DNA from 2 places in the Holdemania filiformis genome. Region 1 is predicted to be linked to the other one. Evidence: a T-box and tRNA genes for the amino acid it is inferred to sense, from the RefSeq annotation. Region 1 holds a T-box; the other holds one or more tRNA genes.
What was found. The T-box of region 1 lies ahead of cysS (cysteine--tRNA ligase). A T-box ahead of a tRNA ligase gene usually reads a tRNA of that ligase, here a tRNA-Cys.
Positions count from the first base shown of each region.

Region 1 (15,562 bases):
GCGTCATCGTCAGAATTGCGTAGTCGATCGTCGCGCCCAGCTGGATCGTCCCGATGACGATGCTGGCGATAAACGGTATCGTTTCCCCTTGGAAATAAGGAATGCCCATATTGATCGTGATCGCCATTTCAATCGCCGCGACCAGCACAATCGGGACGCTGATCGACTTAAATGAAATTGCGATGATCAGGAAGACCGCCAAAATGGAGACGATGTTGACCATCTGAATATCGTGATCGGCGATCAGCACCAGATCGCGGTTCAGCGCGCCCTCCCCGGTGACTAAGGCTGTTGGATCGATCGCCTTGACGCGGTTTTCCAGCTCGGTGATCTGCGCGTTTTGTTCATGTGTCGCCGAGGTGTAGCTGGAGTTTGCCATGATCATCTTCCATCCGCCGGCGTCGAAGACGGAACGGATGCTTTCCGGAAGCATGTCTTCGGGAATCCCGGCGCCTAAAAACCGGTCTAACGTCGCAACGGAATTGATTCCGTCCGTCGTTTCAATTGCTTCCAGCACGGCGTCCATCTGCGTGCTGCTGAGCTGATCGCTGACGAGGATGAAGTTCGTCGTCGGCATGTCGAATTCATCGCGCAGCTTCTGTGTGCCGGCGGTGGATGTCAGATCCTGCGGCAGCGAGTCCAGCAAGTTGTAGTACACGTCGGTTTTTTTCTGCGCCGCGGCAAACGGAATCAACAGTGCGACGGCCGCGATCAGAATGCCTTTATAGTGAGTTGTCGTAAAGTTGGCAACGCCTTGCAGCTTGGGAATTAAAACCTTGTGCTTATGTTTGTGAATCGGTTTATCGAAGACCAGAATCAGCGCCGGCAGAATCACCACGGCCGAGAACACGCCCAGCACAACGCCCTTCGCCATGACGACGCCCATATCGGTGCCCAGCTTCAAATCCATAATGCACATCGCCAAGAAGCCGGCGATTGTGGTCAGTGAACTGGCGCTGATCGCGGTAAAGGTGTTGACGACGGCTTCGGTCATCGCTTCCTGACTTTTCAATCCCTTATGCAGTTCCTCGTCGTAGCGTTCCAATAAGAAGATCGAGAAGTCCATCGACACCGCCAGCTGCAGAATTGCCGCCAGAGCGGAGGTGATATAGGAAACCTCGCCTAAGAAAATATTGGTTCCGAAGTTATACAGCACGGCGTACAGGATCCCCAATAAGAAGATGAACGGCGCCACACTGTAACGTAAGCCCAGAAATAAAACGACTAAGGATAATCCGACCGCGACCGCCACATACAGCGGCAGTTCCTGTTCGATCAACATTTTTGTGTCGTTGATGACAGCCGCCAGACCGCCTAAGAACATCTGGGAATTCATCAGCGATTTCATCTCATCGACGGCCTTCAGCGTCCGGTCGGATCCGTTGCCTTCCTCAAACGTAACCATCATCAGCTGGCAGTCGCCGTTATCCAGCATCCCCCGCAGGTCTTCCGGAATCATTTCCGAAGGCATGGTCTGTAAGAAATCCCCCAGCCACATCGCGTCGCGGACGCCGTCGATCGCGCGGATTTTGTCCGCGATCCGGTCGACCTGTTTCTTCTCCATGTTTTCAACGGTAACAATCGCCATACTGGCGGAATGGAATTCCTGATCCAGGATGTCCTGACCCTCGATGGAATCCAGCTGATCCGGCAAATAGCTCAAAATATCATAATTGATGCGGGTGTTGATATAGCCGATCAACGACGGAACCAACAGCACCGTAGCCAAGACCAGAATCAGAATTCGTTTTTTTACGATCTGTTCTGCAATTTTTCTCACTGCAGATCACTCTCCCTTTCAAATGACTATCGGTCATTACGTCAGACAGAATACCCCCGAAATGACTGATGGTCAATAGACGGATCGGCCGATTTGTCTAACGGATTGACTTTTAGTCATTTTGATTTGACACTGCTTTAAGGTATGTTACAATGAGGCAGAGGAAGTGAGTTTATGGCCCAGCGTACATTAAAACAACAGAAAGAACAGAAGCAAGGCGATCTGTTAAATTCCGCGTATCAGTGTTTTCTGACCAAAGGCTTCGCCAAAACCACAATTGACGATATCGTCCGCCGTGCCCAGGTTGCCAAAGGTACGTTTTACCTGTACTTTCATGATAAAGAAGACATCATGAAACACCTTGTCATCCAGATCAGCTCGCAGATCGTCATCCGGGCATACACAAAAACGAAGGAACGCAACATCCCGGATTTCCTGCCGGCGGTCTTGTGCTTCATCGATACGATCATCGAGTATTTCAAAGCGAATAAAGCGGTGCTGAAACTGATCGAGCGGAATTTCTCCTGGCCGTTAGTGATGGAATATCTCAGCGAAGGCAACCAGGAGGAGATCACGCAGATCCTGGAGGAATTATTAAATTATCCGCAGCTGCGGCGGTTTGACCGGGACGAGGCGTTCCGGATGATCTACATGATTGTCGAGCTGGTCGGCTCAGTCTGCTACACCTCGATCATCGAGGAACAGCCGGCGCCGATCGATCACTTGAAGCCGACGTTATACCGAATGGTGGAGAAAATCTTGATTTAAAGACTGGATAACGAAAAAAGCGAAACCGACGGAATTCCGGCAGGCTTCGCTTTTCTTATAATTCAAATTTACTTGTTTGTCTTGCTTATTTGTTTTGTTTGCTTCGCTTCGTTGCTTTACCAGTGGGTTTCACTTGTTTTTCTTGCCCGCCCGCTTGGTCTTTTACCCTTTTTCTATAAGATTTGATTCAGGTTGCCGTCCGCGTCGCTAAGCAGTGCTTCCGCTTCACAACGGCTGACATGCTTCAGTTCCATGATCAAGGCTGGTTTGATCTGATAATTACACTCGGTCAGCCGCGCCTGCGCCGTTTCCAGCGTACAGCCCGCAGCCTGAGTCAGAATGTAGGCCAGACGGGCGCGCATCTTGTCGCTGACCGGCGGTACGTTGATCATCAGATTCTCATACACGTTGCCCAGCTGCGCCATCGTCACCGTCGTGATCATATTCAGGATCATCTTCTGGCAGGTTCCCGCCTTTAACCGCGTCGATCCGGTAATCACTTCCGGGCCCGGCGTGGGCGCCATGACCCGATCGCAGACCTCGCTGACCAGCGAATGCTTGTTATTGACCAGTCCGGCGCAGGGAATCCCCTGTTTTTGGCACCAGGATAGCGCGCCGATGACATACGGCGTCCGGCCGGATGAGCTAATTCCAATCACAAAGTCCTTAGCCGTAACCTCCCGGGCCTGTAAATCCAGCGCGCCGTTTTCCGCGCTGTCCTCCGCGCCGCCATCGGTCTTCATGATATCGGTGAAATTGCCCGCCACAATGGAAACAAATTCGCCGTGGGTGCCGAAGGTTGCATTGGCCTCGTAGGCGTCCAGCATACCCAGATAACCGGAATGCGCCGCGCCGGTAAAGATGATCCGGCCCCCGCGCCGCAAAGCGGCGATGCACTGTTCAATTGTTTCGTTGACTTCCGGCAGAACCTCTCTGACCGCTTTGGTGCAGGCTTCGTCTTCCTGGTTCATCAGCGCCGTCGATTCCGCGACGCTCATGTGCGGCAGATTCATTGACGCGGGATTGCGTTCCTCGCTGGTCAGCGTCATTAAATTATCACGCATCAGAAGATCCCGATGATCGCGCCGGCCGCCGCCACGACGATCAGCAGCGCCATGACTTTCGTCGCTTTGACTTTCTTGTTCTTCAATAAATACAACGTCCCCAACGTCAGCGCCAGCGGAAGCAGGCCGCGGAACAGCTTGTCGAGAATATCCGTCTGCACGCTCATGCCGGCGCCCTGGATGTTGATCATCAGCGGTGTCGACACACTGACAAACCCTGCCGTCAGCGCACCCATGACAATTGCGCCCAGAGCGCTGGCTCCGGTGATGACCTTTTTGATCAGATTGCTTTCCAGAATCCGCTGCAAGCCTTCCTTGCCCAGCTTGTAGCCGGTCATCCAGACATAATACGCAATGCTTAACATGATCCCCATCATCAAGACGGCATAGACCAGCGGTCCGGCCAGACTGCCGGAGGACGCCAGCGAGATTCCGATCGAAAGCAGGATCGGTGTCAAGGTTCCCTGCCACAGCGTATCCCCGATTCCGGCAAACGGTCCCATCAGACCGGTTTTAATGCCGTTGATCGCCTCGTCGGAAATCGGCGCGCCGTTGGCCCGTTCTTCTTCCATCGCGATGACCATGCCGTTGATCACGCCGCCGAAGTGCGGTTCCGTATTATAGAACTCGATATGCCGCTGGACCGCCGCCTTGTATTCCTCCGGGTTGTCCTTGTACAGCTTTTCAATGATCGGCGCCATCGCATGGCAGAAGCCCGTACCGGCCAGCCGTTCATAGTTATAATTGGCGTGAGAGAAGAAGGTCCAGCGCCAGAAGGACTTCACAACGTCCTTCTTACTCAGTGTTTTCCGTTCTGTATTCTGTTCCATAATCGTTCCCTCCTATCCGTTCTCTTTCTGCAGCTGGGTGTAGAACCAGGCGATGATGAAGCCCAGCACGGCAATGACGATCGTATCCAAGCCGAGATATACGCTTAAGATAAAACCGAGCATGTAGAAGGCCATACTGTTGGGACGGCTGATCGAGCGCAGATTCATCGCCACGCCCAGGGCCGGCAGCACGCCGCCGATGACCTGCAGGACATGCAGCACGTCGTTGCTTAACATCGCAACCAGGCGCGCCATATAATCCGCGCCGAAATACGCGCCGAGCATGACCGGAATGACGCTGATCGCAAATGCCACGATCTGCGGCGGAACAACATGCAGGAAGCAGACCTTCTTCAGATCGCCCTGCTCGGCCGCTTTATCCGCCATGTGGACAAACGCGACGTCAATCGTCATGTGCAGTACCCAGACCACTGTGCCTAACAAACCAAACGGAATCGCAATCGTGATCGCGGTTGCCGGATCAACGTTGCCGACGATCGCAAACGCCGTGCCCAGCACCCCGGCCAGACCCGGATCCGATGGAATTGTACCGCCGGCTGAAATAAACGCGATGTACGGCAGCTGAATCGCCGCACCGATGATGACGCCTTCCGCCGGATGTCCCAGAATCAGGCCGACCAACGTCCCCGCTACTAACGGCTTCTGAAACAAGCTGGCTGAACCGAGGACGGTCGTCCACGGCGTTCCGATGATGCCCAGATAATAAACGACGCCCATCAGAAAGGCTTGAAACAACGAAATACTCACATCCATCACCTCTTCTAATTAAATAAACCGTTTGAAATCCATTGCCGGATCTTCCGCTACCATCTGAATTTCAACCAGAATCCCGCGCTGGATCAGCTGTTTCAGCTGATCGGTTTCCGCTTCGCTGGCCGAGATATTCTTATAGACCGTTTTCCGCCCCGGCTTAATCCCCATGCCCCCGATATTGACCTTCGCCAGCTTAACGCCGCTGTCCGCCAGATGAACGTAGGCTTCCGGGGTCTTCGCTAAAATAATCGCTTTGTCATGATCCTGCAGTCCGGCAATCACCGCCGCACTGTCGGCCACTGTCGTCACCTGCGTCACAATGTTGGCAGGAACCAGCGTTTTGATGATCATCGTCAGAAATGAATCGTTAGCGGTAACGTCGTCGATGACGATGATTTTGTTGGCACCGGTATAATTCAGCCAGGACGTCATGACCTGTCCGTGAATCAGCCGGTCGTCGATACGGGCCAATACGATACTCATCTGTTATTCCTCCTCTGTCAAACTCTGAATCCGTGCGCCGGCGTCAAAGATGCCGCCGCGGCCGTTGTCCACGGCCATCGCGATCAGCTGGCTGGCCGTCACGCCTTCGCGGTTCGCCAGCACCGCCTGCAGAATCATCGGCAGATTGACGCCGACCACCACCTGCAGCGAATACGCACGCAAAAGCCGGATCGTCTGGTTGCACGGCGTACCGCCGAACAAATCCAGCATCACCACCACTTCTTCATGACCGCGCTGGTGAAACTGTTCGACCTTGTCGGCGATCAGCTGACCAAACGCCTCGGGATCCTGTCCCGCGCGCAGCCCGACGCTTTCCACAAAATCATGCTTACCGGCGATCATTTCGACTGTTTCGCAAAAAGCTTCGGCCAGATTGTGATGGGTTGCTATGAGAATGCCTGTCACGTTGTCCCTCCTTTCTTTTTTATGAGGAAATGCAGATCATCGGTTGTATCTGCATTCTATCATTCCTGATTCCTGAAAACGTTTTATCCTTTACACGGTCACTTCGTGCAAAGTCAAAATTTGTCGAGCAGCGCCGCCCGGAAAACGGCGATAAAATTTTCATAGGTACTCTCCCGCAGGATTTCATGGATCTGCTGGGGACTGGAAATCAGCGAGGATAAATACGGCCAGAGCTGAAACGCCTTGGGGTTGTTCATCTCCGTGGACACTAACAGGACAATCCGAACTTTCTGATCTTCTGTCCAGGCGACCGGCTTGTCCAGCACGGCGACGGCGATGAACGTCTGGGCGGTAATCGGATAGAGCGGATGCGGCATCGCGACCTGACTGCCGAAATAAGTCGAGCTCAGCTTCTCCCGTTCCAATACCAGTTCCTCAAATTTCTTCGGCAGATGATACGAGCGGGACGCCATCGCGATCAGGCGCGCCACGATCTCCTGACGGTTTTTCGCTTGCCCGCGCCAGAACAAATCGCTGGAAAACCGGGACAGAATCGAATCGACGCTGTCGTAGCCGTTGATCGCCAGATTCATCTTGGCAAAATCCTTCTCGCTGGGAAACAGGCTGATCCGCACCGCAGCGCCGCGGGTGACGGTGTCCTTGGTTTCCGTGGTGAACAGCGCATCATAAGCACCCGGATCGATCCGGCTTAAGTCCAGCGGATTCACAAAATCCAGCTGAAGCAATTGTTTTCGGAACCATTGATCGATCTTCTGCCGCAGCAGAATTGTTTCACTCGGTTTAAGACGGCTGATGACCAGAATTTTCTTGCCTTCGGAATTCATCGTGATGTTCTCCAGGCCGTAGTTGAAATACAGCGTGAAATATGCAGCTTCATCTTCGCTGATGCGGACGTGGTAATGATCGTCGATCAACAGGCTGAAATAATTCGCGATGTCAAAAGCAAACGGAAAGGTTTGCTTGATTTCCGTCAGCAGAACGTTTTTTAACTGCCGGTTATTCTGCATGCGCGAAAGCAGCGGTACAAAATGAAGCGCCAAGGCGATTTTCAAATCGATGCTGCGGGTGAAGTCGACGCCGTATTCGACGTGGATCTTTTCCAGTGAATCCATGATGAAGGCGTTGATTTCCTCCGAGACGCCGGAATAGTCGTCATAGTCCCGTTTGCCGCGCAGATTTACGGCGAGGTAGTTGATTTCCTCACTCAGCCGGGAAACCGGCACGCTTGTGCAGCGGCGCAGAATATCGCCCGCGATCCGCGTTTCCTTCTCTCCGCCGTTGCGTTTCGTTGTGCCGGCTTCGATAAAATAGCCCCGTTCGATTCGCTGCAGCGTCAGAAGCAAATGGAGGATCAGACTCTCCAGCAGCACTTCGCTGATCTTGTATTCATTTTCCAGAAAGATTTCAACAAGCAGTTCCTTCAGGTCTGTGATGCGTTTCAGATTGGCCTGGGTTTCGTGGGCTTCCTCCATCATCGAATAAATATCTTCCCGGGCTAGACAGGTCCGTTTGTCCGTTTCCCGCCCCTCGACCCGATAGCCGCTGCCGGAGCGGTACGCCAGCTCCAGATTGTACTTGTTCAGTATTTTCCGCACGGCTTTCAAATCCAGGTACAGTGTGGAATCGGAGATGTTCAGCTGGGTCTGCAATTTTCGCTTGCGGACATAGCCTGAATGATCGAGCAGATTCAGCAGAACCGTTTTGATCCGAATCGGTTGTTCATTGAGCGCGGTGTTCTGCGATGTCTTCTGCATGCGGTCCAGCAGCGCCGCAGCCTGCGGCGGATCATGAATAATCAGCTGGTAGCCCTTGGAGGGCAGCGACGTCAGCTCCAGGGCCGGGGAATGCTTAATTTCCAGGCGGATCGCCGCGATCTCGCTTTTGACGGTGCGCACGCTGATGCCGTGGGCTGCCGCAAGCGTCGCCGCCGAATGATATTGTCCGCCATTCTCTGCCAGCCAACGCAGAAGGCCTTGCTGACGCTGTGTCAGCACGATTGCCACCGTGCCGCTTCCACAGAGCGTTTGATTTTAAAAGTTCCGATACTCTGCGGCGTTCCCGTTTGAAAACGCGGCGTCAGGCAGCGTTGAGATGGGATGAACTGTTTCTGTTTCATAAGCTTTCTCCTTCCCAAGCTCATCTTAGCATAAGCCTTTTCCTGTTTTGTTAATTCGTGCAATCTGGTGTTTGAGCTTTTGCACGAACGACCGTGCAGGGAAATAGAACATCGAGGATCTTTGATTGAGGAAAGGATTGAAAAGGTCTTCCGTTATCGCCGACAGACGCTTTGGCTTCGAGCCTTGGATTTCATGATTCTTCAGCGAAAAAGCACAAAAAAACAGCCCTGAATCTCAGGACTGCTTCTTACCCTATTTACAGTTCAACTTTTTCCAGATCGTTATAGGCGATCTCCGTCGGCGTTTCCCGGCCGAACAGAATACACAGAACGGTTGCGGTCTGGGTATCGTCGTTCATCGCGTCGATCGAGCCTTCGATGCCGCTGAACGGTCCGGTTAAAATCTTAACACGGTCGCCCGTCGTAAAGTTGACGCTGACCTTGCGGTCGCTCATGCCGATGCGGCGCAGGATTGAATCAATTTCTTCCGGAGAAACCGGGAACGGCTTCGCTCCGCCGCCGCTGGATCCGATAAATCCGGTAACGCCCGGCGTATTTCTGACAATATACCAGGCTTCGTCCGTCATAATCATTTCCACGAACAGATAACCTGGGAACAGGTTGTGCATTTTTTCTACTTTTTTGCCGTTTTTGTATTCGATCTCCGGTTCCTCAGCGACCAGAATGCGGAACAGATAATCGGAAATGCCCATTGTGTCGACACGACGCTGCAGGTTTTCCTTGACCCGATTCTCATGACCGGCATACGTATTGACGACATACCATTCTTTCTTGGACTCTGTCATACCTTAAGCTCCGATCCCGATTAATTTGAGGAAGAAGGAAACGAAAAATTCACAGGCGACGAAGAAAACGCCGAAAAATGCGCAGAAGATCAAAACTTCCATTGAATTTCCGCCCAGTTCTTCTTTCTTCGGCCAGCGAATCCGCTTGACTTCTTTGGAGATACCGCTGAAACTAAACCATTTTAACATATCTGTATCCTCCTACTTCGTTTCTTTATGAAGTGTATGTTTTCCACATTTTTTACAAAATTTCATCAGTTCAAGACGTTGATTATGCGTCTTGGGATTCCGGTGTGTAACATAGTTGCGTGAAAGGCACTCTGTGCATGTCAGAATCACTTTTGTTTCTTTCGCCATCGAGGTCCCTCCTTACCGTGCTAATCCACTTTACCATAAAGAAAAGGGCTCGTCAAATAACCCTTAACTTAAGCGGATTATAGCACCATCCCGCCGGCTTTTCAAGCCTCTTCCGAAAATTTGCTGAGGATGTAGTCCAGTTTCTTTCGAATCCGTCCCAGCTGGTTGCCATAACTCTTCCGGGAAATGTTTAAAATTGCCGCAGCGTCCTGATAAGACGTGTTATCCAGCGACAGGCACAGAATCTGCCATTCCCGCGGCGTGAAGTAGCGGCGCAGCTGCTTGACCTGCTTTGACGCTTCGTTGAGCGTAAAACGGTAGACCGGATCAAAGAACCGGTCGTTGGATACCAGCATATCCGCCCTGTAGGTCTCCCGGTCTTCGCCGACCATGATATCCAGGGAATCGCAGGCATAAAACGCGGCGTCGCTGGAGCATTGCGAGTGCCTGTATATCGTCAGCAGCCGTTTCCGCAGGCAATTCTGCAAGTAAGTCTTAAAGCTGCAGGGATAATCCTCACGGTAGCTGTCGGCGGCGCTGACCAGCATCATCCGGCTTTCCTGTTCCAGATCTTCCTTATACGCGTCGCCGGAAACAGAACAGTTCTCGAACTGTCCCAGCCGGAAAATCATTCCGCAGATCATCGGTTTGTATTTGTTCAGCAGACTTTCCACTGCCCAGTCGTCCTGTTGACGGATCATATACAACAATTCATTGTCGGTGTACACTTCCTCGGTCATCCTTGTTCCTCCTGTTATTTCAGAGGAAAACGTTTCGCATGAATCTGATAAAGCAAGACGGCGCAGGCCACCGAAGCGTTCAGCGAGGAGATCGTGCCTTCCATCGGCAGCGTCAGCATTACGTCGCATTCTTCCTTGACCAGCCGGGAAATGCCTTTGCCCTCCGAGCCGATCACCAGCGCCACTGGCGTGTCGAAAGTAGGCTGACGGTAATCCTGGGCATTGCGCATATCCGTACCGTAAACCCAGTATCCCTTTTCTTTCAACTGTTTCAGCGTCTGAGTCAGATTCGCGACCATGGCGACCGGCACCGTTTCAATCGCACCGGTGGACACCTTGGCGACTGTCGAATTCAGCGATACCGAGCGATTCTTGCGCAGAATCACACCGTCGGCTCCGACCGCGTCGCACGTTCGCAAGACCGCGCCGAGATTGTGCGGATCTTCCAGCTCATCCAGAATGACGATCGTTCCCAGCTTCCCGCTTGGGATGCGTTCCAGCATTTCTTCTACGCTGACCGTTTTGTAATCCTCGCAATACAGCGCGATCCCCTGGTGATGCGTATCCATGCAGCACTTATCCAGCTCCTTGCGACTGACCCGCTGGGTTGGAATTCTGCGGTTTTTCAATAAGGTTTCCGCCTCCGGAAACTTTGCCCCTTCCGCTACGAGTGCTTTTTCAACCTTTTTCTTGCTTTTCAGGATCTGCATTACTGCGTTTTTCCCATAAATCCATTGTGCCATACTTTGACCTCCCGTTTCGTCCTGGAATTGTCCCATTTTTATTCCAAATCGTTTCATCCTCGTGAAACTGCTTCTTTATTTATACAATGGGAAACCCGGAAAAGCAATTGAATTAGCCAACAAAGCCTGGATAAAGATCAAGGCCCTGACGATTCTAATTACTTTATTAGTCTGCCGCACCCCTGCGGTTTCATGATTTCCCTGTTCTGCCTACAGAAAACGTTCGCCCTTTTGCCTTAAAGACGAACGCTTCTTCCATTCTGGTTTTTCTATTGTCTTTAATCTTATGCCATAAGCTTGGATTCCAATCCGACCGTCGGCCTGACCTGTTCCCAAATCTCGTGCAGCCGCGCCGTTTGACCGGTCAGATGCCACCAGCCGGTCAGTGCTTCAAAGCCGGTTGAAATCCGATAGATCTGCACGTCGGTGTTCTTGGGAACGCTGCCGCTTTTAAAGTTGCGGCCGCGCCGGAAGATTTCTTCCTCTTCCTCACTGAACGTCCCGGCGGCATGCAGCTGTTCATAAAACCGCGCCTGCGCCTTGGCGCTGACAAAGTTTACGCTCAGCCGCTGCAGATCCTTCGCCCGGCCATAGCCCAGCTCGACCAGGTATTCCCGCACCAGCAGCGACCAGACCGCGTCGCCGATATAGGCCAGCGTGCTTCCGGATAGCTCGTTAGGCTGCATTACATCAGACCTCTTTCGATCAGAATCGCCCGTTTAACGTCCGCCTGGGCAAAGTCCTTAGCGGCCTTGGCTGCGTTCCATTCCGCGAACACCTGCTTGTCATCTTCGCTCAGCGTCACTTTCGGCAATCGGATGCCCAATACCTCCAGCATCTTTTCCAGAGCGCCGACTTCCGCGCCGACCTGATTCCATTGGATTTCACGCTGACGCAGCGCCTGATTCAGCTTCTTTACCGTTTCATAAATTTCAGCATAGCCGTTCGGCGTGTTGAGATCATCGTTCATCGCGTCAATAAACCGCTTCACCGCGTCTTCATCGCACCCGATTACCGTGACATTCGCCAGCTGGCTCTTGATATACGCCTGTTTCATCGGTGTTCTGACTTTGTCCAGTTCCTTGCGGGCGGTTTCGATGGTTTCATCCGAGAAGTTCAGTTCTCCCCGGTAATGCACGCTCAGCATCAGCCAGCGCACTAAATCCGCACCCAGCTTTTCAATGACGTCCTTCGCCCAGGAAACGTTGCCCAGCGACTTCGACATTTTTTCACCGTTGATGTTGATCATCGCGTTGTGCAGCCAGTAATGCGCAATGGAATTGTGGAACAACGCCTGCGACTGAGCGACTTCATTTTCATGATGCGGAAAGCGCAGATCCATCCCGCCGCCGTGAATGTCGATCTGATCGCCGAATTCCTTATGGATCATAACGACGCATTCCGTATGCCAGCCCGGCCGGCCTTCGCCCCACGGCGACTGCCATTTGATGCCCATATCCGTTTCTTTCCACAAAGCGAAGTCCAGCGGATTTTCCTTTTTTGTGTTTTCCTCGATCCGCGCCCCGACCTGCAGGTCTTCCAGATTTTGCTTGGAAAAGCTTCCGTAGGACGGCACGCTGCCGACGCGGAAATACACATCCCCGCCGACCTGATAGGCATGGCCGGTTTTGACCAGCTCGTCAATGAAATGAATGATTTCATCCATCGTTTCCGTTACCCGCGGGGTCGCGAACAGCGGTTCTGTGTTCAGACTGTCCCGGACTTTCTGATAGGCTTCGATATAGCGGGCGGACACGACGCCTTCCGCCACGTTTTCCTCATGCGCTTTCTTAATAATCTTATCGTCGACGTCCGTGTAGTTGGACACGTATTTAACCGTGTACCCCTGCGCTTCAAATAAACGGCGCAGCGTATCGAAGACGATGATCGGACGGGCGTTGCCGATATGGGCATGGTTATACACCGTCGGCCCGCAGACATACATGCTGACCTCATTCGGTTTTATCGGCTTAAATTCTTCAATTTTCCCTGACAGGGTGTTGTAAAGACGAATACTCATCACTTTTTCCTCCTTGGTTTCAGATTCATTGCCTTTGACTGCGGATGCTTTTCCGGAATGTTTCCACGTTGTCAACCCGCTGGTTTTCCACAAAAAAAGCATCTCTAATTTAAAAGACGCTTCAGGCGCGGTTCCACTTTTATTGAACAGAGATGATCTGTTCCGCTCATTCTTCCGTTAACGCCGGCTGCGTCCGCCCTACTGAATTTCAGGCTGGCCCTCCAAGAGGCATTCGTCCGGACGCTCCCTGGTCTTTTCACCGGCCAGACCTTCTCTTGACGGAGCTTTCACGGATTACTCGTTCTTGTCCTCGGTTTTTTGTCCTTTCTTATTCTACCACTTTTTGCTCAGAATTTCTTTCTTTTTCATCTCATATTCCGCGGAAGATAAGATTCCGTCGTCATATAACGATTTCAGCTTTTTTAATTGTTCCGCCGGATCCGAGGCTGAGTTCCATCGGGGCTCGTCCGTCGTTTCCGTTACAATCTCATGTTCCGCAATACCGCCGCGCTTCAGCGCGATCACCCCGTAGAGAATACTGGCGATCCCGCCGATCAAGCCGAAGGCGGTGAAGAACAGAGCCGGATTCATGGAAGGTCCGCCGAATCCCATCCCCATTCCGTCCAGATGAAGCAGGTTTGGAACAAAAAGTCCAAATAAGATAAACGCGATACCGGCGATAATATTGCTTACCGCGCTGGAACGTGTTGTGCGGATCTCTGTTTTTCTTCTCATTGCCGCGGCCTCCTGACCCTTCAGGTCTGCGTTTTTACTCTTGCTTCCAGTATATCACAATCCCGCTGAATCAGCCATGTCCGCCGTCACATCCTTTTCAGGCAGCCTGCAGGCTGCCTGAATATCAATTTCTTCCCTGCAGAGTTTTACTAAACCTCAAAAGTAATTTTACTTTTTTCATTTTCTCAGGAGGCTTTTTTGAATTTTGCGCAATATTAAAGATGTAGGGTCTTTGATAAGGCGGTTGCCCGTCCTGGATGGATCACCTTTTGATTCATTTGTTTTTCGAGCTTGTTTTCTCAGCTCTGGAAAGGAGGGGCTTTCTATGAAGTTTTTCATGGAACTTTTGTCTTCTTTAACGATGAGGGACATTCTGGCGGTTGCCCAGCTTCTGACAACCAGCCTGGACTGCATCTTAAAAATTATAGAACTCAGAAGAAAAAGTGCCGCATCCCACAAAGATACTCGGCACTTATCTATCCACCGCTTCCCTTCAATGAAGAGATAGCGAACGATGGGTATCGCTTTCTCAAGCGTCCCTACACCTATAGTATATTCCATTCTTGAGTTATTTCAAGGCTTTTTCTCAATTTGTTTTTTGCCCCGGTTATTCTCAAACTGCCCGCTTATCCGCTACGCCGTTTTGTTATCCTTGATCGCGCCCTTGCGCCATTTCAGCTGCAGCTTTTCAATAAAACCTGTTTTGTATCGCAGCGACAAATAGCCGACGAAGGACATGATAAACGCTCCCAGACAATCGACGATCAGATCCTTCATCGTGTCCAATAACGCCGCCCGGCCGATCAGCTGCGTCCCGTTTTCCAACATGAACTTCTGCATATTCAGACGCAGGATGCCGTCAAAGGTAAATTCATAGATTTCCCAGAAGACGCCCAGCGTCACCGCAAAGCAAAATGCGAAGACCGCGACAAAGACCGGGGAAAGGTTCATCGGGATCTTTTCCGACTTATTTAAGATCGTGACGAAGGAAAAGCCCAGCGCTCCCAACATCCCCCCGCTGAAGGTATGCAGGATTGTATCCCAATGCGGCACATTGTAATAGAATGCCCGCACTTCCCCCAGATAGATCGCGCAGTACAGAAAAACCGCGTACAACAGAAGCATGTTGCTGGGAATATGAATCTGGATCTTGTGCTCGATAAAATCCGGCAGCCGCATCGCCACGACGCCCAGAATGCACTGCACCAGCATTAACAGATAGTCGCTCTTAACACGCACATCCTCCGCCACCGCTTCCGCCGGCGCCATGGTGATCCGAATGACCAGGAAGATAACGGACAGAAGCATTGTGACAAAAACGAAGTTATAAATAAACGAATTCCAGTTGAATTTTTTCTTCATGTCTTTCCCTCTTTTCAAACATAGTACTTATTTTAATCAGGACGCCCATGACTTGCAACGATTATTCTCCGTTTCGTTTTAAAATAACGGAATCTGTTCTCCCTTTACACGGATTTCATCAACTGACCGGCCTCTGCCGGATGCGGCAACGACAAAAAAATCAGAGACCATAGCGGTAGGCCGCTCTGATTCCTGATTTCAACCTTGCGTCGTTGACAGGGATTATTCCGCTGTTTCTTCCTTACTGCGGCGACGGCTGCGTCCCGCTTTTTTCTTTTCTTCCAGCATCTTATTGAAATTGACAATGCCGGTTTTTGCGGTTTCTTCCAGTGTGTCCGTTGAAATTTCACCGCCCATGCGCAGACCCAGACATTCCATAACCATCGGCAGATTCATGCCCGTCAGCACCGTGATCTGTTCGTTCAGCACAAATGCCGACTGATTGCACGGCGTACCGCCCAACAAATCCGCGAAGACCAGCACACCCTCGCCGGTATCAACCTCCTTGACCGCTTCCTGCAGCCGGCCGCGGAAATC
Region 1 is NZ_QRUP01000016.1:2,775-18,336, forward strand. It holds gene DWY25_RS12310 (efflux RND transporter permease subunit) at 1-1,780, opposite strand, end outside; gene DWY25_RS12315 (TetR/AcrR family transcriptional regulator) at 1,955-2,548, shown strand; gene DWY25_RS12320 (N-acetylmuramic acid 6-phosphate etherase) at 2,722-3,612, opposite strand; gene DWY25_RS12325 (PTS system mannose/fructose/sorbose family transporter subunit IID) at 3,612-4,442, opposite strand; gene DWY25_RS12330 (PTS mannose/fructose/sorbose/N-acetylgalactosamine transporter subunit IIC) at 4,455-5,216, opposite strand; gene DWY25_RS12335 (PTS sugar transporter subunit IIB) at 5,229-5,699, opposite strand; gene DWY25_RS12340 (PTS sugar transporter subunit IIA) at 5,703-6,125, opposite strand; gene DWY25_RS12345 (BglG family transcription antiterminator) at 6,239-8,149, opposite strand; gene DWY25_RS18050 (hypothetical protein) at 8,134-8,262, opposite strand; gene nusG (transcription termination/antitermination protein NusG) at 8,520-9,068, opposite strand; gene secE (preprotein translocase subunit SecE) at 9,072-9,257, opposite strand; gene rpmG (50S ribosomal protein L33) at 9,270-9,425, opposite strand; gene DWY25_RS12365 (sigma-70 family RNA polymerase sigma factor) at 9,527-10,165, opposite strand; gene rlmB (23S rRNA (guanosine(2251)-2'-O)-methyltransferase RlmB) at 10,180-10,908, opposite strand; gene DWY25_RS12375 (Mini-ribonuclease 3) at 11,193-11,594, opposite strand; gene cysS (cysteine--tRNA ligase) at 11,594-12,922, opposite strand; T-box leader at 13,038-13,248, opposite strand; gene DWY25_RS12385 (SHOCT domain-containing protein) at 13,262-13,663, opposite strand; gene DWY25_RS12390 (hypothetical protein) at 13,989-14,171, shown strand; gene DWY25_RS12395 (DUF2238 domain-containing protein) at 14,297-15,025, opposite strand; gene DWY25_RS12400 (PTS sugar transporter subunit IIA) at 15,248-15,562, opposite strand, start outside.

Region 2 (15,562 bases), on a different contig from region 1:
GCCTGAAGCGCGATCACAGCCAGACTTACTGGACCTTCATGCATGAAAACCTGTTCAACGGCTTAGACATTCCTGATGCGAATGTTCACGTTCCAGTCGGCGACAGCGACAACATTCAGGCGGAATGCGAAAAGTATGAAGAAGCGATGAAGAACTTTGAAGTCGACATCCAGCTGTTAGGCATCGGTGCTAACGGCCATATCGGTTTCAACGAACCAGGTACATCGTTTGATACGCTGACGCACACCGTCGTTCTGAAGGAAAAGACACGTCAGGATAACGCGCGTTTCTTCGATCCGTTAGGCGAGGAAGTTCCGACCGAAGCGATCACCATGGGCATCGCGACGATCATGAAAGCCAAGAAAATCCTGTTGGTTGCCAATGGCAAAAACAAGGCGGATGCCGTCTATGCCATGATCAAGGGTCCGGTTACGGAAGAATGCCCGGCCAGCGTCCTGCAGAACCATCCGGATGTTACGGTCATCGTCGACCGCGGCGCGGCAAGCAAGCTCTAAGCCATTCCGAGCGGATATAGCCTAGTCTCAAAACAGCCTTCGGGCTGTTTTGTTTTTTGCCATAAATAAGAACTTTGACCGGTGATCTCCCCGCCTTCAGCCGTGAGCATTTCGGTATGCAAAGGAAAAAACTGTGATATACTTAGATTACTGAACAGGAGGATGAAGAATATGAAAATTGTAAATACGCAGGAATTTGATGAAATAACAGCGAAGGACGGGCTGGTGCTCGTGGATTTCTTCGCCGATTGGTGCGGGCCGTGCAAAATGCTGGCGCCGGTGCTGGAAGAAGTCGCGGCGAAATATGAAGGCAAGCTGGACATCGTGAAGGTGAATGTCGATCAGTCGCAGGATCTGGCGCAGCGCTACGGCGTCATGTCAATTCCGACGTTGATCGCGTTCAAAGGCGGAAAAGCTGTGAAGCAGAGCGTTGGCTTCCAGCCGAAAAACATGTTGGAAAACATGATCGACGGTTTGCTGTAAATCGTCTGTTGCGGTACAATTAATTCTCAGATTGTTTCACAAGGCCGGGTACCCTATGTATCCGGTTTTTTTTATTCTCGGCCGATCGGCGAGAGCGGGGATGAAGCGGACAGATCGGGGAAAACTGGATACAGGCAAAGAACTGGAAAACAGGGCAAGATCAGCGGCGGCCATTCGTGAGGGTAAAGCAGAATCGGAAGCATCTGATCCCGGGCGGGAAGCGCTGGCAAAGGAGAACGCAGCCGCGCATTCCGGAATGGATTGAAGGACAAAGTTTCTTAGAAAGCAGAACGCTGAGAATAGACAATCCGTCAGAATCCAGCCGCTGTCCATCCTCGCTCCGCTGATGAACTTAGCCGCCGCAGGTCCGCGCTGACCTGAATCCTGAAAAAAAGTTTAACGGCAGTAATCTTTTTGTTTAAAACTATTGAATTTTACAGGCGCGTATGTATAATAATATCTGTGTTTATTAAATGCTTCCGAGAAGTTTAGTGTTACTAAACATAGGAGCGGAAAAGGAGGGGTTGGATGGATATCGGATATCGGATCAAACAGCTGCGGACGAAGAACAACCTGACGCTGGAAGAACTGGCCAGCCGCTGCGAATTAACCAAGGGGTTCCTGTCGCAGCTGGAACGGAATCTGACCTCGCCTTCGATCGCGACGCTGCAGGATATCGTCGAAGCGCTGGGGACGACGCTGGCGAAGTTTTTCCAGGAAGAAACCGAGGAAAAGCTGGTCTTTACCGACGACGACTACTTCGTCGATGAACGTGAGGACTGTACGATCCACTGGATCGTGCCCAATGCCCAGAAAAACGAAATGGAGCCGATTTTGCTGGAACTGCCGCCGCAGGGCCAGTCGCATGAAGTCGCTGTTCACGAAGGGGAGGAATTCGGCTACGTGCTGTCCGGTCGGATCAAACTGGTCAATCTGGACACAGGAAAGGTCTATATCGTTAAAAAAGGGCAGACATTTTATGTCAAGGGATCGTTTAGCCACTGTCTGAAAAATGATTCGGCCCAGCCGGCCCGCGTGCTGTGGATCTGCACGCCGCCGATCTTTTAGATCCAATGAGAAAGGGGATTTACGAATGAAAAAACTAATTCAGTTTAAGAATATCGTGAAGGAATTTGACGGCCAGATCGTCTTGAAGGGCGTCAATCTGGATATCTATGAAAATGAGTTTGTCACGCTGCTCGGTCCATCGGGCTGCGGCAAGACGACGCTGCTCAGAATTTTAGGCGGATTTCTGGAACCGACGGAAGGCAAGATTATCTTCGACGGTCAGGATATCAGCCAGGTCCCGCCCTATAAACGGGAGATCAACACCGTGTTCCAGAAGTATGCGTTGTTTCCGCACATGAACGTGTATGAAAACATCGCGTTCGGCTTGAAAATCAAGAAGCAGTCCAAGGATGTCATCGAACAGAAGGTTATGCGGATGCTTTCCTTAGTTGGCCTGGAAGGCTTTGAAAAACGCAACGTCACCCTGCTTTCCGGCGGTCAGCAGCAGCGCGTCGCGATAGCCCGCGCGTTGGTCAACGAGCCGGAGGTTCTGCTTTTGGACGAACCGTTAGGCGCGCTGGACCTCAAACTGCGCAAGGAAATGCAGCATGAGCTGAAAAAAATTCAGAAGGAAGTCGGCATCACGTTTATCTTCGTCACGCACGATCAGGAAGAAGCCCTGACGATGTCTGATAAGATCGTCGTCATGAAGGATGGCGAAATCCAGCAGATCGGCACCCCGGAAGAAATCTACAACGAGCCGGAAAACGAATACGTCGCCCGCTTTATCGGGGAATCGAATATCATCGACGGCGTTATGAAGGAAGACTACCGCGTCATGTTCGACGATAAGATCTATGACTGCGTGGACTTCGGCTTTAAAAAGAATGAAAACGTCGATATCGTGATCCGTCCGGAAGACATCGACATCGTGCCGCGCGGCCAGGGAATCCTCAACGGCGAGGTTAAATCGCTGCTGTTCAAGGGGGTTCATTATGAAATCATGGTTCAGACCGTGTCGGGGACCGCGAAAACGGTCAAGATGCACGTTCTGGCTAATCATGACAAAGTAAATCCGGAAGCTAACGAAAAAATTTCCGCCAACGACTTCACGATGGACCTGGAGGACGTCGCGGAGATGACCGACGCCGACGTCATCGCCCGCGCCAACGCGCAGGCCTGGGACGAGGAAGATGAATTTATTTCCCTGTCTACCGTCGAATATGATATCAAGCCGCAGCCCGGCACCTATCCGGCGACCTTCGGTACCTCCAAAGGCACTTCGATCACGATTAAAATCAGCGTCGTCGAGCCGAAGTACGTCGAGGACAACAAGCATAACATCGGTATTACCGCTTTTGACTTCTATAAAACACCGGATGAAATCAAAGAGAGCGTCGCGCTGAACACCGATTTGAAAATGTGGGCCAGCGCCGAGGCCTGGGATCTGGAGGACGACAGTCCGATCGAGATCAGCGAAGTGAAATACGATTTCGATCCGGAAACGATTGCGGAAGGCGACTTCGACATTACCTTTGCGACCAAAGGCCGCATCTTCAAGATCCACACCACGGATTTCCAGGAGGAAGGCAAGAAAGTCGATCTCAAATTCGCGCCGGAGGACATTCACGTCATGTCCAAGATGGGAGTGTAAGCCGCTATGAAATCCTTTGCGCGCATGCTGTATCCATATCTGGTATGGATCGCGATCATGATTCTGGCGCCGATGCTTCTGATCGTGCTGTACGCGTTCACCAAGCAGGGCAACTCCGTGCTGACGCTGCAGTTTACGCTCGATAACTTCGCCCGCTTTTTCTCCGACAGTATTTTTCCCAACGTGCTGTGGCGGTCGTTAAAGATCGCGCTGATCACAACGGTCATCTGCGTGCTGTTAGGCTATCCGGCGGCGTATTTCATCGCCAAGCTCGACGGCAACCGCAAATCGGTCATGGTGCTGCTGATCACGCTGCCGATGTGGATCAACATGCTGGTCAGAACGTACGCCTGGCGCGGCATCCTGCTGAACTTTCCGGTCAGCAGCGAATTCAAGGTGTTTGTCGGCATGGTTTATAACTTTATTCCCTTTATGATTTTACAGATCTATACGTCGCTGACTAAAATGGATCAAAGCCTGTTAACCGCAGCGGAGGATCTGGGCGCCAACAAGGTGCAGACCTTCCTGCGCGTTACGCTGCCGCTGTCGATGCCGGGCGTCATCTCCGGCATTACGCTCGTCTTTCTGCCGGCGGTATCGAGCTTCTTTATTCCGAAGCTTCTGGGCGGCGGCGATTACGTCCTGGTCGGCAACCTGATCGAGAACTACTTTATTTCCACCGGCGATTGGAACTTCGGTTCGGCGATTTCGCTGATCATGGCGGTGATCATCATGATCTCGATGTTCATCACCAAGAAGGTTGACTATGAGAACAAGGGGGAAACCCGCGCATGAAAAAATTGAAATCCCTGTTCTCCCGGTTTTATCTGGTGCTGGTTCTCGCGTTCTTCTATCTGCCGATTCTCTATGTCATCGTCTTCTCCTTCAACGACAGTAAGTCGTTAAGCAAATTCACCGGCTTCTCATTGCAGTGGTATGAAAAGATGTTTGCCAACCGCACGATTATGGAGTCGATCTATTACACCGTGGTCATCGCAGTGATCGCGACGGTGGTTTCTACGATTGTCGGCACGATCGCGGCCATCGGTTTGTCTAAATCCAAGCGGATCGTGAAGGACCTCACGCTGCAGATCAACAATCTGCCGATGATGAATCCGGAAATCGTCACAGCGATCGGCTTAATGCTTCTGTTCACCTCGTTAAACATTAAAACCGGCTTCATGACGCTGTTGTTGGCGCATATCGCGTTCTGTATCCCCTACGTCATGCTCAGCATCATGCCCAAGCTCCGCCAGATGGATCCCAACCTGCCGGAAGCCGCGCTGGATCTGGGCGCGACGCCATGGCAGGCTCTGATCAAGGTGATCGTTCCGGAGATCATGCCGGGGATCGTTTCCGGCGCTTTGATCGCCTTCACGATGTCGTTTGATGACTTCGTCATCTCGTTCTTCACGACCGGTCCTGGCATTAACAACATCTCGATTTACGTCTATTCGATGTATAAACGAATCAATCCGAGCATCAACGCGCTGTCCACGATCATTGTGGTGATGATCACCGTTGTTCTGATTCTGGTCAACGTCATTCCGCTGGTGAAAGAAAGGAAATTGAAGAAAAATGAAAAACTGGGTTAAACTGGGTTTGTGCGGCCTGTTGGTCGTTTCGCTTGGCGGCTGCGGGGGCGGCGGCAAGAGCGATATCGATCCGCAGGAGGTCTATGGCTGCAGCACGCTGAATGTCTACAACTGGGGCGAATACGTCGGGGAAAACGTCCTGTCCAATTTTGAAAGACAGTACAATGTCAAAATCAATTACTCGATGTTTGCCTCCAACGAGGAAATGTATACGAAGCTGCTGGGCGGCAGTCAGTACGACGTGCTGGTGCCTTCCGATTACATGATCGAGCGGATGATCGACGAAAATATGCTTCAGCCGCTGGATAAGTCGATGATTCCGAATCTGGCGAACCTGGCCGACGGCGTCAAGGGGTTGTCCTACGATCCGGATAATACCTATTCCGCGCCGTATTTCTGGGGCATGGTCGGAATTGTCTACAACAAGAACAACGTCGATCCGGCAGATGTGGAATCGCAGGGCTTCGACGTGCTGCGCAATGAGAAATACAAGGGACATGTGTTCGTCTATGACTCCGAGCGGGATTCGTTCATGATGGCGTTTAAGGCGCTGGGGTATTCGATGAATACAGAAAATGAAGACGAGATTCAGGCAGCTTATGAATGGCTGCTGGACATGGATAAGAAGGTCGATCCTTCCTATGTGACAGATGAAGTCATCGACGGCATGGTCACCGGCGAAAAGGATATCGCCGTCGTTTACAGCGGCGACGCGGCTTACATTTTGTCGGAAAATGAGGATATGGCTTACTGGCTGCCGGAAGAAGGCACAAACCTGTGGAGCGACGCGATGGTCATCCCGGCGAACGCCAAATGCCCGAAGCTGGCCAATGAATTCATCAATTACATTCTGACTGACGACGCTTCCTATGATAATTCCAGTACGGTCGGCTACGCTTCCAGCAACAAGAACGTACTGGAGGAAATGAGCGCCACGGGCGGGGAATATGATGGAAATCCGGCTTATCTGCCGCGTGTCGGGTATGCCAAGGATGAAGTATTCAAGCATAACGAGATCCTGAAAAAGAAATTAGCGGATCTGTGGATTAAAGTCAAAAACAGTTAAAAGTCTGACGGCTCAGAGTGAAACAGAACGGAAAAGGCGTTGAAATCGGCGCCTTTTTTGTTTTGAAAGTCCGCTGAAATTCGTTTCATTTTAGCCTTGCATTTTAATAGGAGTTCATATATAATAATAAAGCACAGCGAAATGGTACCTTAGCCAAGTGGTAAGGCAATAGACTGCAACTCTGTGATCGCCAGTTCAAATCTGGCAGGTACCTCCATAAAATTGGGGATGTGGCGGAATCGGTAGACGCATCGGACTTAAAATCCGGTGATGGAAACATCGTACGGGTTCGAGTCCCGTCATCCCCACCAATCCTAAAAATCAAGCTGTGAAAAAATAAAAAAAGTTGTTGCAAATCGACACGAACTCTGTTATAATAACAAAGCGTTGTTGATAAGAACAACGAGATACGCGCCCATAGCTCAACTGGATAGAGCGTTTGACTACGGATCAAAAGGTTGCGGGTTCGATTCCTACTGGGCGCGCCATTTTATTAAAAAAACAGTTCCCTTCGGGAACTTATATTTCGGGATGTAGCACAGCTTGGTAGTGCACTTGATTTGGGATCAAGGGGTCGCAGGTTCGAATCCTGTCATCCCGACCATGATTTAAATTTTTGGCGAGGTAGCTTAGTTGGCTAGAGCGTTCGGTTCATACCCGGAAGGTCGTGGGTTCGAGTCCCACCCTCGCTACCATTTGATTGTTTAGGATCTGCGGACCCTTAGCTCAGTTGGTCAGAGCTGCCGGCTCATAACCGGCTGGTCGTAGGTTCGAGTCCTACAGGGTCCACCAAGTCATTCTGGAGGAATACCCAAGTGGTTGAAGGGTCCGGTCTTGAAAACCGGTAGGTCGGGAAACCGGCGCCTGGGTTCGAATCCCAGTTCCTCCGCCATTGAAAATTTTATACTTAGTTATCGCGGGGTAGAGCAGTCTGGTAGCTCGTCGGGCTCATAACCCGGAGGTCGTTGGTTCAAATCCTTCCCCCGCAACCAATGGTTCTGTAGCTCAGTTGGTAGAGCAATGGACTGAAAATCCATGTGTCGCCGGTTCAATCCCGGCTGGAACCACCACTTATTAAAAACCCTGTCGCTGACAGGTTTTTTTGTATAGTAAACGGAGGGATTGGACGACATTCAGGGGGGGGGGAAGGATTCAGGCGGAGCCCGGCGAATCAAAGTTACGCGGATCCAGGCGCCCAAGCCGTTTTCGTCCGCGGATTGCGGAGGGAGATCCTCACCGGTTTTCAATCCCGGGATTCTCTCGATCTGCGTTGTCTGGCGGACCCTGTCGGCAGCCGGCGCCGGCTTAGGGGAAGCGAGGATGAGACTCCGCCCGATTTCCTGTTTCCTGCGATCCCTCGATCCCATAAACCCAATGCGGTCAGATTGGCAAAGTCAATGTGATCCCGCCGTCACTCAGTGCGAAATCTACGCTCTGAAGGCGGCAGATCTTATCTCTGATCTCGAAACAAACCCCACGGCAATTCAGGAGGAACTTCAATGACAAAGGAACAGCTGAAACAAAGATTGGAACTTAACTCCGCAATGACGCAGATCGCTGCGGATTATCTGCGGGAAAACGCCTGCGCGATTGAACGGGAGATGGTTGAATCTCTGTGCCATAGCTGCGGATTATCAGAAACGGACGCCGTCTACACTCTGTTTTGTATTATTGCGGGTCTGGAACTGGATGAAAATCCGCTGCACCGCCGTCTGGCCGACCAATATTTCAAGCCGGGATTCCGTTGTTTGTCCGCAGCTGAATATGAAGCCGACGCTTATCTGCGCAACATCCATTTTCCGGATACGGCCCAGGGCGGCTGGACGGTGCGCTGGGAAAGCTATCAGCCGTTTGAAATCCTGATCTATGACGACTACCGGGTGGATGAAACCGGAGTGGAGTGCCCGCAGCTGGGCTATTTCAATACGGAATACCGCTATCCCTGTGTATATGAAAATGGCGTTGAGTGGATGAGCGTAATTCCCAGCGAGATCAACACAATGCGCCCGCTGCTGAAACAAGCCCAGGGAAGGGTGCTGGTCTGCGGCTTGGGTTTAGGCTATTTCGCCTATCATCTTTCACGCAAGGACAATGTCGAACAGATAATCGTCGTAGAGAAGGAAGCCGCGGTCATCCAATGGTTTACGCAGTGGATTCTGCCGCAGTGGGAACAGCCGGAAAAATTGAAAATTATCCATGACGATGCCTTCGCGGCAGTGGACCGCCTGAAACCCGGCGAAGTAGACACGATCTTCGTCGACTTGTGGCATAACGCGGCGGATGGAGCGCCGTTAGTCCAGGCAATGCGGACGCGGGAGCCGCGGCTGCCCGGCACCCGGTTTCTTTATTGGCTGGAAACCTCGGTCGACTCGGTATTGCGCTGGAATCAGGTGATGAAGGAGTACGCGGATCAATGAAAAAAAGAGGAATTTGGACAGGACGCTTGATTAATCAAGGGGCGCCCGCCGCTGAATTCCTCTTTTTTTAGAGTTGAGTTCGTTTATTTTGTAAGGGAATCGACATCGATCAGTTCATATTCCCGCGAACCGATCCCCAATGCGGCAGCGGCCTCAATCGTATGGATGCCGTGGCGGGATTCAATCCGTTCGATCAAATCTTTTTTCCCTGGATCTTCGCACTGATAGACCAGATCGATGCAGGCCTGATCCAATGCGACCGGATCCAGCGAGGACAGGATACCGATATCTCTGACCTTCGGATCTTCCGCTTTCGCGCAGCAGTCGCAGTCGACCGACATGTTGCACATTACGTTGATGAAGACAATGTTTTCTTTCTCATAGTCGAGAATGGATTTCGCAGCGTCGGCCATCGATTCCAGGAACTGATCATGATCCGCGGACCACATGTTCTCCGCGACTCCGGCGCCATGGATGTAAGCTTTGCCATAGCTGGACGCCAGACCGATCGAGATGTTTTTCAACGCGCCGCCGTAGCCGCCCATCGGATGTCCTTTAAAGTGCGTCAGCACCAACATGGAATCATAATTTTTCAGATGATCGCCGACAAAGTTTTTCTGGATTACCTTTCCGCCTTCAACCGGCAGCTCCAGATCGCCGTCTTCATCAAGAATATCGACGGGAAACAGTTTAGACCAGCCGTGCTTTTCCATCGTATGCCAATGCGCTTCCGTCGTATTACGCTGACCTTCATAAGCAGTGTTGCATTCAACGACCGTACCGTTTACCTTTTCAATGACAGGTTTCATAAATTCAGGGCGCAGGAAGTTCTGATTGCCGACTTCGCCGCTGTGCAGCTTTACCGCGACTTTGCCTTTCAGCTCGCGGCCGAGAATTTCCTCCATCTCGATCATTTTTTCCGGCGTGATGATCTTGGTAAAATAAACTTTTGATTTTTCCATGGAATGGACCTCCTTACTTTGGAAACCGTCTAGGCATCAGTTTCCTCGTGACTTTATTGTAACGCCTGAAGTTCACTCCAAGTCAATCCTTTTTTATGGAATTGTCCGCGTTTTCTTTCTGCAATAGAAAATCCGGGATTGGGTGCGGCAGGGATAGGTTTTCCTGTTATACTGAAAGCAGGAAGTTGAAAGGAGAAGGACGAGTGATGAAATTAACATGGATGGAGGCGGAACAACCGTTGCCCCGGATTGACCGGGGTCTGCCCAACGTGTTCCCGATTCCGATTCAGCTTCAAGGGCAGCCGGCCGTTGTTTTATTTGATACCGGCGCTTCATGCAGCGCTGTGCGCAGATCGGTTGCGGAAGCGGCAGGGCTGCGGCCGCTGCATGAACAGATTGTGGGCGGCGGGAGTGGTCTGGGACGGATTCAGGCCGAGAAGTGGCTGGCGGAAACCGTGCAGATCGGCGCACTGACGGTGACGGAACAGGTGTGGATGGTGCTGCCGGACGCCTGTTTTGTCTTTGAGCTGGAAACTGGACATCCCGCGCAAATCGACGGACTGCTGGGGTGGGACGTTCTTCAGTTCGGCTGTTGGCAATGGGATGAAAAAAGTCAGCGGCTGTCGGGAAAGCCGTCGCTTCCGGAAAAAAGCACGGTTCATGAATTGTCAGGCTGGGATTCTATGCCTGTGGTGCAGGCGGAAACGAACGGCGAGATTTTATGCTGGGGGTTTGACAGCGGCAATACCAGCACGACCGGCGGGTCCTTGTTTTATTCAAGATTGCCAGAATCACTGCCGCTGGAATTGGAAACGCTGACGGGCGTTGATGGAACGACGCAGATTCCGGCCAAACGGCTCGCGCGGCTTCTTCTGCGGATCGGAACAGCCGAAATTATCCTCAGCCATGTTCCCGTGATCAATAAGTCGTTATATCCCGTGCGAAATCAGGCGGTCGCCGGTTTGTTGGGCGCGGACGTGCTGGCAGGGTGCAGCTGGCGCCTGGATTATCCTAATCGCCGCCTGGAGCTCAAACCGGAGGCCGCGGATTCCATTCTTCCTTGACATAGAATAAAAACAAAAAACGCCGGAGAACTGAAAGCAGGGAGGACTTTCAACTTCGGCGTTTTCAGAGAATCGCAACGTTAGTTTGGAATTAGAATTTGCGACAGCGGCATATTCGGAGTGTTTAAATTCGGCGTTTGGTTGAGCGCGCCGGAAGAGAAATAGAAGACAGAGGCGATCACGATCAGGATTGCGGCTAACTTGTAGAGTACAGTCAGGTTTTTTTGCATTGGGGATTCCCTCCTTTTATTTTCAGCATAAGCGCCAAACGCTCTTTTATTCTTGATCTTACTATAACATACGAAGCCGTTGGGGAAATGAACGGCAGCTTAACAATTTATTACAGATTCCTGACGGTCGCTTAAAACAGCCTTGATTTCCCAGAACAGTCGTGAAAAAACATAGAATCTGATGTTTTTTCCAAAAAAATTTCCACTTCCGCAAGGCACAGATCCGCCAACGGCTTTCTTCACTTGACAAAGTTTGACAACCTTCGTCGCAATCAGCCACTACAATAAATCTGATAAGAGGTGGAATTTTGATGAAGGGAAACGTTTGTTTTTTAGAAGATTTAACGCGTCTGATCCAGGCGGGAAAGCGGACGGAGCTCGCGCACCGGCTGCGGCCGGAAGCGGCTGTTGTGAGCGGGGAGATCGAAATCTATGGCCGGGAAGCTGCCGCGCGGTGGCTGTGGGAACAGCCGCGGCTGACAACGCTCGGCGAACCCCGGATCCAGATGCTTTCCGGTCAGCTGATGCTGCAGCGGGGAACTGTGCAGTGCGCGGGAAAGCCGCTGCGGTATGTGCTTGTGATCGACGTGCTTTTAGGTCAGCTCGTTCATCTGACGCTGCTGGAAGCGGCAGTGAAAACGGAAAGCGCAGCCCCATCCGGCCGCAGCTCTGACTTGGAGCTGCTTTTAACGCAGACGCAGAAATTCTGGCTGGAATGGGATCTTTGTCAGGATACGCTGCGGGTGTCGGAGAACTGGTTCGCGCATTTTCATTTTCAGCCTGCGCTTTCCAATCTGTTTCAGGATCAGGCACGCCGGCAGCACTCACTCTCCGGTGCGCAGATCGCGGAAATCCGGAGCCAGCTGCGGCAGGGAAAGCCGGTCCCGCCCATTGAGCTCAGCCTGCGTTGCGGTGGGAAAGACTTTCGCTGGTATAAGCTGGAACTAACGGCTGAAAAGGATGCGCAGGGTCAGCCGGTGAAGGTGCTTGGCCTGGTAAGTGATATCGATCAGCAGCGGCGCGAGCTTCATTGGCTGCGGCGGCTGGCGCACCAGGACTGCCTGACGGGATTATATAATCGTTTTAAGATTCAGCAGCTAATCGAGGAAACACTGCGCTGCGCTCCGGAGGGGAAACGCATGACGCTGGCTGTGATGGATATTGATAATTTCAAACAGATCAACGACGCCTATGGACATGACTGCGGCGATGAAGCGCTGCGGCAAACCGCGGCTGAAATCCGCGAGCTGTTTGCGCCGGAGGATTTAGTCGGCCGGATCGGCGGCGATGAATTTGTCGTTTTACTGCAGGAAGCGGGAACTGGCGAACAGGCTGGCGCCCGTCTGGAACAGATTCGTCAGAAGCTGCAGCATCTGCATCAGCCTTCGGCTGCCCTGACAGGAATTTCCTGCAGCATCGGCTGCGCCTTCTTTCCTGCGCAGGGAACGACGTACCGTCAATTATTTTTGAAAGCCGACGCGGCGATGTATCAGGCCAAGCGCCAGGGAAAAAACAGCTGTGTATTCTATTGATTCATGTTGAATTCTTGATTTATGTTTTCAACGCTTCCCTTTTTAATTCGGTGAGATTGCCGTCCATTTTGCGAATGGGCGTGGTATGATAAAATCAACGGATCAATGAAAGGGGAAGGAAAATGAAAACAACCTTGATTCTGGGCTCCACGGTGATCGATATGATCGTCCGGGTGCCGCATCTGCCGGTAACCCAGGAGGATATCAATACGCGTTCCATGACGATGGCGCTGGGCGGTTGTTCCTATAATGCGGCGCGGATGCTGCGGCTGTTCCAGCTGCCGCTGTTTCACTGTTCGCCGACGGGCGACGGTGTTTTCGGCCAGCTGACCGAGAAACTTTTGAGGGAAGAAGGACTGTCGCCGGCGGTGCGGGTGAAAGGTCAGGATAACGGCTGCTGCCTGTGTTTGGTGGAGGACAGCGGCGAGCGCACGTTTTTATCAACCCATGGCGCGGAATATGGCTTCTGTGAAGAATGGCTGGCAGACCTCGATCCGGCGCAGCTGGACTATGTGTATGTTTGCGGAATTGAACTGGAGGAGCCGAGCGGACAGGCCATGTTGAAATGGCTGCGCGATCATCCCGGACCGCAGGTTTTTTTCGCCCCGGGCGCACGGCTGATGCATTTAGATGCGTTGCACTGGCAGCAAATGGAAGCGTGCCGGCCGGTCCTGCATTTGAATGAAGCGGAAGCCTGCTGGCTAAGCAGGACTGGAGCGATTGAAGAAGCCGCGAGAACGCTGCATGATCGGTTTGGTCAGGCTGTGATCATCACCCGGGGCGAACAGGGCGCGGTGTGCTGTTCAGCAGAGGGCAATGTCCAGGAACTTCCGGGCGTCGCGGCAAAGGTTGTCGATACGATCGGCGCCGGCGATTGCCATGCCGGAACGGTGCTGGCGGGACTGAAGCTGGGCTGGCCGTTAGTCGAGGCAGTGGATCTGGCTAACGCGATGGCCGCCCGGGTTGTCGCCCGATCCTCCGCCCGTCTGGATGAAACCGAATTTGATGCCGTGCTGAACACCTGGCGGAAAAACGCCGGAAAGGACTTGCCGGCGGAGGGAAAGTGCGGTATCCTGTAACCAATTCATAGTAAGGTGGGAAACAACATGGAAAGAATACAAATTCAAGACTTGACCGACTACCATTTCGTACACAGCCTGGCGGCCTCCAAAACGCATATCCTGTGCTTGCAAACGCAGATGGACAAGGCGGAAAACGGCTACCGCACCAATTTGATGGAACTGGAGCCGGCGACGATGCAGCTGAAGCCGTTGATCAGCGACGGCAAGGTTTCGTCATTCTGCTTTGAGGATGACAACACGGTGCTGTTCGCGGCGGAGCGCAAGCCGCAGGATAAACCGGAACCGTATGAACAGAAAACCGTTTATTACCGGCTATCGCTGAACCAGGGCGAAGCCCGGAAAGCGTTTGAAGTTCCCTACGCCGTCCTGCAGATGACGCCGGTGGCGGACAGCAATTGGGTGGTTTTGAAGATTCAGGAAAATTTATATACTTTAGATCCCCAGACGACGTCCAAGGAAGAACTGGACGACGCGCAGGATTATGTGATTCTGCATGAAGTCCCGTTTGTTGCCAACGGCGCCGGATTTATCGATTCAGACCGCTGCGGCTGCCTGCTCTGGAACAAACGCACAGGTCAGCATCAGCGGATCACGCCGGAGGGCTATGATTGCGGCCGGGTGATCGTCAGCGGTCAGCGGATATTCTATACGGGAAAGAACTGGCGGGATGTGCAGCCGAAAACATCGGAGCTGGTCTGTTATGATCTTGAAACGCACACCTCACGCACGCTTGTGCCGCAGGGAGAACTGCGGATCGGCGCGATCGCCGCGGAAAACGACGTGCTGATGTTGATGGCAACCGATATGCAGGCCTATGGCAACGGTACGAGCTGTGATTTCTACCGCTGCGATGTTGCGAACGGGGAAGTCTGCAAGGTACTGGATTACGAATATTCCATCGGCAGCTGTGTCAACAGCGACGTCCGCTATGGATCAGGAAAAACGTTCATGATGAAAGATGATGTGCTTTATTTTACATCCACGATCGGGTATCGCACGGAACTGATGCGGCTGCAGGGAGACCGTTTGGAAAAAGCAGTCGCGTTCAACGGCGCCGTCAGTGGTTTTGATCTGACGGAATCCGGATATGTGTTCTGCGCAATGGAACCGGGCCGGCTGCAGGAAGTCTATACGGCTGACGAATCGGGAACGCTGAGGGGGCGCACGCAGATCAGCGAACAAGACCTCCAAAACAAGGCTGTTCAGCCTGTTGAGTACGCCGGCTTTGTCAATTCCGCGGGTCAGACGATCGACGGCTGGCTGATCAAACCTGTCGGTTGGCAGCCGGATCAGAAATATCCGGCAATCCTGGACATTCACGGCGGTCCGCGCACGACGTATGGCGAACTGTTGATCCACGAAATGCAGGTCTGGGCAAGCGCGGGCTATTATGTCTTCTTCTGCAACCATCGCGGATCCGACGGCTATGGCGACGCCTTTGCGGATCTGCGCCTGAAATATGGAACGATCGATTATGAAGATATCATGGAATTTACGGATCACATTCTGGCACAGAACCCGCAGATCGATCCGCTGCGGCTGGGCGTCACCGGGGGCAGCTATGGCGGCTACATGACCAACTGGATCATTACGCATACGCACCGCTTCGCCGCGGCCGCCAGCCAGCGCAGCATCTCCAACTGGATCAGCGATTACGGAACCTCCGGGATCAGCTATGACGACGATCTGCATGACGGCGGCAAACCTTGGAATCACATGGAAAAAATGTGGGATCACTCGCCTTTGAAATACGCGGATTTCTGCACGACGCCGACGTTGTTTATTCATTCCTTTGAGGACTATACCTGCGCCGTATCGCAGGCGATGGAAATGTTTACGGCCTTTAAGGTGCTGAACGTCGAAGCCCGCGCCTGCTTGTTTAAGGGGGAAAACCACGAGCTGTCCCGCAGCGGCAAACCACTGCACCGCTTTAAGCGGCTGCGTGAGATCACCG
Region 2 is NZ_QRUP01000006.1:58,868-74,429, reverse strand. It holds gene nagB (glucosamine-6-phosphate deaminase) at 1-515, shown strand, start outside; gene trxA (thioredoxin) at 678-998, shown strand; gene DWY25_RS17720 (hypothetical protein) at 1,099-1,263, shown strand; gene DWY25_RS06505 (helix-turn-helix domain-containing protein) at 1,527-2,066, shown strand; gene potA (spermidine/putrescine ABC transporter ATP-binding protein) at 2,092-3,660, shown strand; gene DWY25_RS06495 (ABC transporter permease) at 3,667-4,455, shown strand; gene DWY25_RS06490 (ABC transporter permease) at 4,452-5,255, shown strand; gene DWY25_RS06485 (ABC transporter substrate-binding protein) at 5,239-6,321, shown strand; tRNA gene DWY25_RS06480 (tRNA-Cys) at 6,465-6,538, shown strand; tRNA gene DWY25_RS06475 (tRNA-Leu) at 6,546-6,632, shown strand; tRNA gene DWY25_RS06470 (tRNA-Arg) at 6,733-6,809, shown strand; tRNA gene DWY25_RS06465 (tRNA-Pro) at 6,849-6,925, shown strand; tRNA gene DWY25_RS06460 (tRNA-Met) at 6,940-7,016, shown strand; tRNA gene DWY25_RS06455 (tRNA-Ile) at 7,037-7,113, shown strand; tRNA gene DWY25_RS06450 (tRNA-Ser) at 7,123-7,213, shown strand; tRNA gene DWY25_RS06445 (tRNA-Met) at 7,237-7,313, shown strand; tRNA gene DWY25_RS06440 (tRNA-Phe) at 7,316-7,391, shown strand; gene DWY25_RS06430 (polyamine aminopropyltransferase) at 7,821-8,738, shown strand; gene DWY25_RS06425 (DUF362 domain-containing protein) at 8,822-9,700, opposite strand; gene DWY25_RS06420 (retropepsin-like aspartic protease) at 9,907-10,764, shown strand; gene DWY25_RS17715 (hypothetical protein) at 10,845-10,994, opposite strand; gene DWY25_RS06415 (GGDEF domain-containing protein) at 11,306-12,526, shown strand; gene DWY25_RS06410 (carbohydrate kinase family protein) at 12,649-13,605, shown strand; gene DWY25_RS06405 (alpha/beta hydrolase family protein) at 13,633-15,562, shown strand, end outside.
Region 2: it has a tRNA-Cys gene. The T-box ahead of cysS (cysteine--tRNA ligase) is inferred to sense a tRNA for this amino acid. The anticodon was not compared.